One region of the Paenibacillus sp. FSL R5-0470 genome, then DNA from elsewhere that is predicted to be linked to it. Evidence: riboswitches for the same ligand, from Rfam matches in the RefSeq annotation. Region 1 holds a riboswitch; the other holds the start of a gene.

Region 1 (4,184 bases):
GTGGCGCTAAATTTTTGCGTAATATGAAAGTTTGCTCCACCATACAGACTCTGCATTACAGCGAACAAGGACAGCGAATGCACAAACGGACCCGGTGCTAAAACATCACTCATAGAGTTCAATTCAAAGGCAGCACTCGATACCTCAAAGCTCTTTAACCACGATAAATGGGTACGCATATATCCTTTGGGGAGCCCCGTTGTGCCTGAAGTAAAGCCGATAAATAATAACTCATTCGTCTCATCCAATTCAGCTTCTGGCTTCAGAGCCTTCAACCACTGATCATAGGAACCTGTTCGTTCATTTGAAAAAGTCAGCGTTGGGATGGCTTGGTCCTTGAAGACCAAATTCTGTGCAGCTTCCGGCTCGGCAAAAATCATTGTCGGCTGGCACTGCTCTATAATAACCCGCAGTTCATTTGCACTCCACTTGGGATCTAAAGGAATGGGAACACAACCTGCATAAATAGCCCCCAAGAAAACCTCGACAAATTCAATGCGATTCGTAGATAAAATAGCGATTTTGTCATGCTTAAGGCCCTTTTGCTGTAGACCATTGGCAATTCTCCGCATCGCTTGCACTAATGTTGCATAGGTATGCGTTGCTTGGTCATGGGTTAAGGCAATGCTGTCGGGCTGCTGTGCTGCATGACGCAGTATAGGAACTACTAGATTCATCCTTCACCACACCTATTCGTAATTTCTGTGACTACCGATTATGTACACTCTCTTCGCTCGGGATACAATTAGAATGGCTACGATAGCTTATTTTAGCTTTATATTAATTTTATGTACATATTTATATGGAACGATTAAGCCCTCTTACGACTGGAAAAATCAAACAGCGCGCATCGATTATGATCGGTACGCGCTGGCTGTATTGTTGTTTATTCCTTCTTATGAGCGGATGATGGTATTCCATCTTCAGCAAAAGTAAAAGTTCGGGCGATATATAAGATAGGTGTGCTTACTGCGGTTAGTAAGAATTTCGCTAGATACGTTGTAAGCAAAATTTCAAACCACACACTCCAGTTATACAACCCAGCAAATGCAATGGTACAGAAGATTAGTGTATCCACAAAGGAGCTAACCATCGTACTGCCGTTGGAACGAATCCACAACTGACTTGAAGTGCTGTAATATTTGCGAATCCAGGAGTACAACCGAACGTCTAGGAACTGACTAATGAAGTAAGCAGTTAGACTACCCAACGCTAGTCGAGGCATCAGACCAAAGATCGTCTCCAAAGAAGACTGAGCAATATCGGTCTCTTGCGGCTTAAATACTAGTACCATTTGCATAATGACTGTCGTCATAAGCAAGGTGAAGAAGCCAAACCAAACCGCTTTACGTGCTTCTGCTCTTCCATACTTCTCATTAAGCAAATCGCTGGTCATATACAAAGTGACATACATCGTATTTCCGAGTGTCATCACGATATCAAATGGCATAGCAATCGTCTTAGCTACCTGAATGTTTGCAATTACAGTAGCGATACCTACCCAGGCATACATTCCACTTTTGCCGAACAGGCGGTAACAGAGTAGAAAAAAAGCAAAATTGACAATAACAAATAAAACTCCCCACATCAAATTAAACATATTGCTTAAACTCCTCCTAGTTTTGTTTACGCGGGATGGTTACGAACCGCGGCTTACATTAAGTTTTGGAACAAAACATTAATACTCTATCACACTGTCGTCAAACAATCCATAAAAATAAACAATTTATGAAATGGGTATTTATACCCATTTTTATTAACTAAAAATAAAAGTGTCAGTAATAATTCATCTTTTTCAGAAAAATATGCTATATAAACTAAAACTTTCACTATTCATCCAGAGGTTAATTCTATAGAATAGTATCAAACACTTCATTCCCGATCCATTTAGTTGATATATTACATAACTATGGAATATATTGCAGGTTGCCAGTCAATAGCAGTCGGTAGGGATATAAAGAAATGGGGCTTCGCTGCCCATAAAAAGGGGGAGAACAATATGTTTCGTTTCAAGCAGTCGATCAGTCGCAGATTTACGCGTTTATTATTTGTAGTTCTATTACTCACGTCTCTTTTGTTAAGTACCAGCTTCTACTTTATATCCACCAGTATTTTCAACAGCTATGTCATGCCACAAATCAATCAAATTCTAACTGCAGCTGCTCAGGACGTATATAAGAATATAAATACAATGCATGCTCAGCAAGCACTAAAGAAGAACGAACAAGCAGCCACCAATCTTGAATTCTATTTTCAGGATAAGAGAAAGCAGCATGGGGTTGAGACTATTTTTCTACTCAATCTAAAAGGCAAGGAAGCTGAGGTTCTGTCCGTAGATCATGATGCAAAATTAAAGCCGGAGGAAATTGTTAAGGTGTCCTCTGCAATGCAGCAAGCTCTTAAAGGAAAGAGCGGACTAAGCGATACATACAAGGACTCGCATGGTGTACATAAGTCAGCTTATATCGGAATTCCCGGAAGTACGATGGTTATCGGAATCAGCAGTGATGTAAGCTTTATTCAAGAAAAAACAGACAGTATTCTGTGGACCAGTGCCGGGATCACTCTGCTAACGCTGATCATAGGCTCAACTGGTGCCTGGTTTATGAGTATGCGGATTACTCGTCCTATCTCAAAGCTTGCAGCTTACAGTGCCCGTCTCGCAGAGGGAGATTTCACAGAGGAATTAACGGTTAAAGGCAGTGATGAGGTAGCTCAACTGTCCAGAAGCTTCCAAGCAATGACCCTGCGCTTAAAAGAAATGATTGGACATGTACTCGTCACCTCAAATACTGTGGTCACCGATTCCAATTCTTTAAGAGAACGTGTTGAGGTCTTAAATGAAATGGCAGACCACTCTAGTACATCTGTTGTAGAAATTGGCAAAGGTAGTACGACCATCGCGAGCAGCGCTCTAGATAATTCAAAAGCTATGGAAGAAATCAATTTCGGCATTCAGCATATTGCTTCAGCAGCCACCGAAGTCACTGAGCAGATCAGTGAAGCTTCCGCTGAAGCGATTGGCGGTAATGAGATTGCCCAAAGTGCCGTTCTGCAAATGCGCCATGTTGAACGTGCCTCCCTGCAGTCGCTGGAGCAATTACAAGTTATGAATGAACGTTCAGTAATGATCGGAGAAGTCGTTCATAGCATTACTGAAATTACGAAGCAAATCCAAATGCTGTCGCTCAATGCTTCGATCGAAGCAGCACGTGCAGGAGAACATGGACGCGGCTTTGCCGTGGTTGCCGGAGAAGTACGCAAGCTTTCCGAACAATCCCGTAATGCGAATGAGCAGATTCGTGATTTCCTACTCGGACTTCAGGAAGATATGAATCGCTCCGTTACTGAGATGAACCATGTGAATTCTGAGGTAGCCTCCGGGGTAGGCAAGGTGGCAGAAGCGGGCGATGCCTTCAATCACCTTCTGATTCTGATCCAAAGCATCAATCAGAATATTCAATCCGTATCTGCGGCTACGCAGCAAATCTCAGCAAGTACAGAAGAAGTTAGTGCTTCCGTCGAGGAAACCGCACAAATCACTTCAAGATCCCAAGAAAGTGCGGACACACTATCCGAGAACTCCGAGCGCCAACGTATAGAGCTTGAAGGACATGCAGTAACCGTGCAGCATCTATATGAGCAGGCTAAGAAGCTTCAGGAAGCTGTGCAACAATTTAAGATCTAAAGCTTAGGCTTAAATAAAAACAACCCGTTCACACGAAAGTGTTGAACGGGTTGTTTTGTTAGTGTCTCGGCGCCCAAAGAATGACCGAAACGCCGATCACACAAATACCAGCACCAACCCAGTCATATACATCGGGTGTTTTCTTGTCTACTAGCCAGCCCCATAACACAGCGAGCACGATAAACACCCCGCCGTAGGCTGCGTACACTCTTCCGAAGGACGGAAACTTCTGCAACGTAGGGATGATGCCATAGCTTATCAGAATCAAAGAACCTACCAAACCGTACCAGAGAGGTCTTGATTCTCTTAGCCATAACCATACTAAGTATCCGCCTCCGATCTCAGCAAGGCCGGCAATTACAAATAGTAGAATGGCAGCAACCATGTCATCCCTCTTTCCTATTAAACTCTAAAAATATCAAATGATTCGCAAAATATGATACAACGTCATCACGGTTAGCAAGTATGTGTACAAGCAAGCATCCGGGCCACCAAA
Region 2 (4,184 bases), 2.3 Mb from region 1:
TGCATGCAGCTGTGGAAGGACACGTACTCTATTCATCTCAGAGTCTACGATTACTTTATTAAACAACCATTCCAGCCTTCCCAAAAGTCGAGCAGAAATGTCGCCTTCTTCAGTGACATCATCATTCCCAGGCTGCAGAAAGAGCTGCACATTGGGATATCGCTGGTGAATGTCTTTTGCATAATTAAAGTCCTTATCATCAAACACAACGACTTTAAGACTGTGCGTAGAGCGGCCCAGATTCTCCATCTTACTCATGATGTTATCTAGTATTTCCCAATTCGTCGTCATCCCTGAGCTTGGCGGCTTCGGACTAATGGTCAGCACATCCACGTTATTGAACCATTCCTGCCATTTACTGCCCTGAGTTTCTATTGCAGCTTGTATCCCTCGCTCATGTAGCTGGTTAATAAAAGAGCCCAGCCCATCACCAATCAAAGCAGGATTTCCGCCTGAAATCGTAACACAGTCGAAATTATCTCCAGCTATAGCTAAAAGTTCATTCATAATTTCATCCGAGGTCATCATTCGAACCTTATCCTTAGCAGTACCATCCCAAGTAAAAGCAGAGTCACACCAGCCACAGCGATAATCACAGCCATAGGTGCGGACAAACATTGTCTTCACACCAATTACCGCACCTTCACCTTGAATGGTCGGACCGAACATTTCAATTACAGGAATCTTACTCACAGTCACAGCCTCCATATAAACGGTAGGATGGCCCTTCATCCGGAACATCTTCAGCCAGCACCTCTGCCCAGGAGGTTGGAGTCTCCCATAGCTTTACCGAGTACAAAGGCAGCCCTGCTTGCTTAAGCTTGTAGGCAATATATGAAGACATATTCTCCACTGTGGTGCGGAATGACAACAAGGCTACTTTGGAGCCCGTATTCGTTAACGTCTCTAACACAGGTTCATTTCCCATAGCAAGAAAAGCGTGATCTAAACGATCTACAAGGCTTTGTTGTACAGTCGCCTTGATATCGCTGAAGTCAATAACAAACCCTTCGTCTGAATGGCCTTCCGTAGCCTCTGGTTTGCCCTTAAGCACTACTTCGAGCTTATAAGTATGTCCGTGCAGATTGCTGCATTTCCCTTTGTGACCAATTAGTTGATGCGCCGCATCAAACGTAAATATTTTGCAGACTGAAACCTCGTTAAGCATTAAGAACCGGCCTCCATTCTCTCCGCCTCATATTGCTCAAGACCACGCTGACGCAACAGACAGGCTGGACAAGTACCGCAGCCACTGCCAATAATACCGTTGTAACAGGTCAATGTTTGTTCGCGAACATAATCAAAATAACCAAGTTCATCTGCCATCTTCCACGTTTCCTTTTTATCCAGCCACATCAATGGAGTGTGTATCGCAAACTCATAGTCCATAGATAAATTCAGCGTAACATTCAATGATTTCACAAATACATCACGGCAGTCCGGATACCCGCTAAAGTCCGTTTGGCAGACACCAGTGACGATATGGGAGTATCCCAATTGTTTAGCTAATATTGCGGAAAAAGACAAAAATAACAGATTCCGTCCGTCAACAAATGTACTAGGAAGCTCATCACCTTCGCCAGCAACGATATCAATATCCTGGCGGGTTAGTGCATTTGGAGCCAGCTGATTAAGCAGCCCAAGATCAAGGATATGCTGTTTTACATTAAACTTAGCTGCTATTTCTGTAGCAACTTCGATTTCAGCCGCATGACGCTGATTATAATTAAAGGTAACTACCTGCACTTCCTCAAAATGCTTCAATGCCCAAACCAGGCAAGTGGTGCTATCTTGTCCGCCGCTAAATACGACGAGTGCTTTTTTGTTCATCTTAATCTCTCCTTATCAACTTGTTGGGATTAGCGGTTATCCACTTTTTCTGGATAGAGGTCGTGATTCATTAAGCGGTGCTCCGCCATCGCCTCATACTTCGTACCCGGTCTTCCATAGTTGCAATAAGGATCAATAGATATGCCTCCACGCGGAGTGAACTTGCCCCATACCTCAATGTATCGTGGGTCCATCAGTGAGATCAGATCATTCATAATAATGTTGACGCAGTCCTCATGAAAGTCACCGTGGTTACGGAAGCTAAACAGATACAGCTTTAATGATTTAGATTCCACCATTTTCTGTTCAGGAATATACGAAATATACAATGTGGCAAAATCCGGCTGACCTGTAACAGGACATAAGCTAGTAAACTCAGGGCAGTTGAATTTAACAAAATAATCACGCCCTGGATGCTTGTTATCAAACACCTCAAGAATAGCTGGATCATAACCAAACTTGTACTGCGTTCCCTGATTACCAAGTAAAGTGACTTCTTGCATTTCCTCTTTCAATCTTCCTTCTGACACGACAAAAAACCCCTCTCTTTTCCTTCGACCTTGGCCGGTAATGGAAAGAAGAACGAGATTTCGAAAACTTTGCTCCACTAAGAAGAAACGGAAGCAACGTCCGGGTTAAGGACTGCATCCGCTTATAAGATTTAATATACTCTTAGTTTTTTATAGAGGGAGTTCGCGAACCTCTCCTGCACAATCCGTGCAGACTTCTTCTTCATGCATATTGCGTCTTGAACTATACCATGGTAATTTGCTTCTGACAAGTTCTACGCTTTGCCCGTCTTCCAAATCCAGAGCGAAAGCACCACAATCCACAAGAGCAAAAGCAGGCTTTCTAGGAGCAATACTCCTTCTCCATTTAGAATACTGTTCAAATTCTGGACGATTTCAATACTTGGCAGAATAACAAAGATCGGATAAGTCCATTCTGGAAGAGCGACGTACACAGAAGCAACTAAGAAAAAAACAACCATAAATGCGGAGCTGATGGCTGAACCATTTTTGGAGGAACTTACCTTTAAACCAATGATAATTCCAACTTGTACAAAGATAATTCCACCCAATAACATATACAATAAGGAAGGGAGTAAATCCATTGTCAAACCTTGATTTAGTACATAAACAATCAGCTGTGATAACAAAGAAAAAACAAGAACAGATCCAGCTTTCGCTGTAATAATCTGGCCTCTGCTTAGCGGAGTAATCAACAGCGCATCATAAGTCTTACTCTCCCGCTCCTCAATTAATCCTGGGCCGGTAATCATGATCCCAACCATCACTTGCGCAAATAATATCCATGTAGAAAGAAGCATGAAGTCCAAACCGCTCTTGTCCACTACAGTGATGATAATTTTAGCCATAAATATAGGCAAAATTATTAGAATTACAGTCGCAGGATTACGCAGTATATCCTTACTTTCATGTTTATACAGCTTCCATATCTGATAACTCAACTTAGCTCACTTCCCGTCAGGGCAGCGAATACATCTGCCAGCGAAGCTTCTTTGCTGTGCATACTTAGAATTTGATTCGTAGACATTAACTGATAGATATGATCTTTAGTAGCTTCTTCTGCAATCGGCCAGGATTTCATAACCACTTTACCATCCTGCTGATATTTAACTTCAATTTCTGGTTTACCATAAATGGTCTTAAGTCTATGCGGTTCATCGAGTGCCACCAAGGCACCAGCGTGCATGATGCCCACTCTATCGCTCAATGCCTCGGCTTCGTGCATATCATGCGTCGTTAAGACGATGGTTGTGCCTTCTTCTTGAATTCTCTTGACGTGATTACGTATGAGTGAAGCTGAATTTGGATCTAACCCACTTGTAGGCTCATCTAAAAACAACACTTGAGGCTTATGTAATAATGCTCTGGCGATTAGAACACGCTGCTTCCAGCCTTTGGATAAGCTGCTTACTTTAGCTTTTTCCTTATCTAACAGCTGGAGGGTTTCCATGACTTCATTCACTCGATTTCCTGCTACCCTATACAGATCAGCGAACAGCTCCAGATTATTTCGAATAGAACTACGCATGTATAGGTTCGGAAGCTCGAAAACAACACCAATTTGAGCATGGATTTCTTTTTTATGACGTGAAATATTCATGCCATTAATTAAAATCTCTCCGCTTGTAGACTGAAGAAGCCCTGTCATCATTCGCATCGTTGTAGTCTTCCCTGCACCATTGGGACCTAGAAATCCAAAGACCTCACCTTTCTCCACCGTGAAAGTAATTTGATCAACTGCACACCTCTCCTGATAATATTTTGAGACCTCAGTTAGCTGAATCAATAACACTCCCCCCTTTTTAGAATAGTTAACTTTCTTCT

The links. Region 1 has a riboswitch for preQ1 ahead of MKY99_RS06275 (queuosine precursor transporter). Riboswitches for the same ligand answer to the same signal wherever they lie in the genome.
Region 2: another riboswitch for preQ1. It lies ahead of queF (preQ(1) synthase); the one in region 1 lies ahead of MKY99_RS06275 (queuosine precursor transporter).

Annotation. Positions count from the first base shown of each region.
Region 1 covers NZ_CP150238.1:1,427,875-1,432,058, reverse strand. The annotation lists gene MKY99_RS06280 (AMP-binding protein) at 1-677, opposite strand, end outside; gene MKY99_RS06275 (queuosine precursor transporter) at 887-1,600, opposite strand; PreQ1 riboswitch class I at 1,611-1,656, opposite strand; gene MKY99_RS06270 (methyl-accepting chemotaxis protein) at 2,000-3,688, shown strand; gene MKY99_RS06265 (YnfA family protein) at 3,747-4,073, opposite strand.
Region 2 covers NZ_CP150238.1:3,687,882-3,692,065, forward strand. The annotation lists gene queE (7-carboxy-7-deazaguanine synthase QueE) at 1-693, opposite strand, end outside; gene MKY99_RS16105 (6-carboxytetrahydropterin synthase) at 686-1,168, opposite strand; gene queC (7-cyano-7-deazaguanine synthase QueC) at 1,168-1,836, opposite strand; gene queF (preQ(1) synthase) at 1,860-2,333, opposite strand; PreQ1 riboswitch class I at 2,497-2,540, opposite strand; gene MKY99_RS16120 (ABC transporter permease) at 2,615-3,208, opposite strand; gene MKY99_RS16125 (ABC transporter ATP-binding protein) at 3,298-4,146, opposite strand.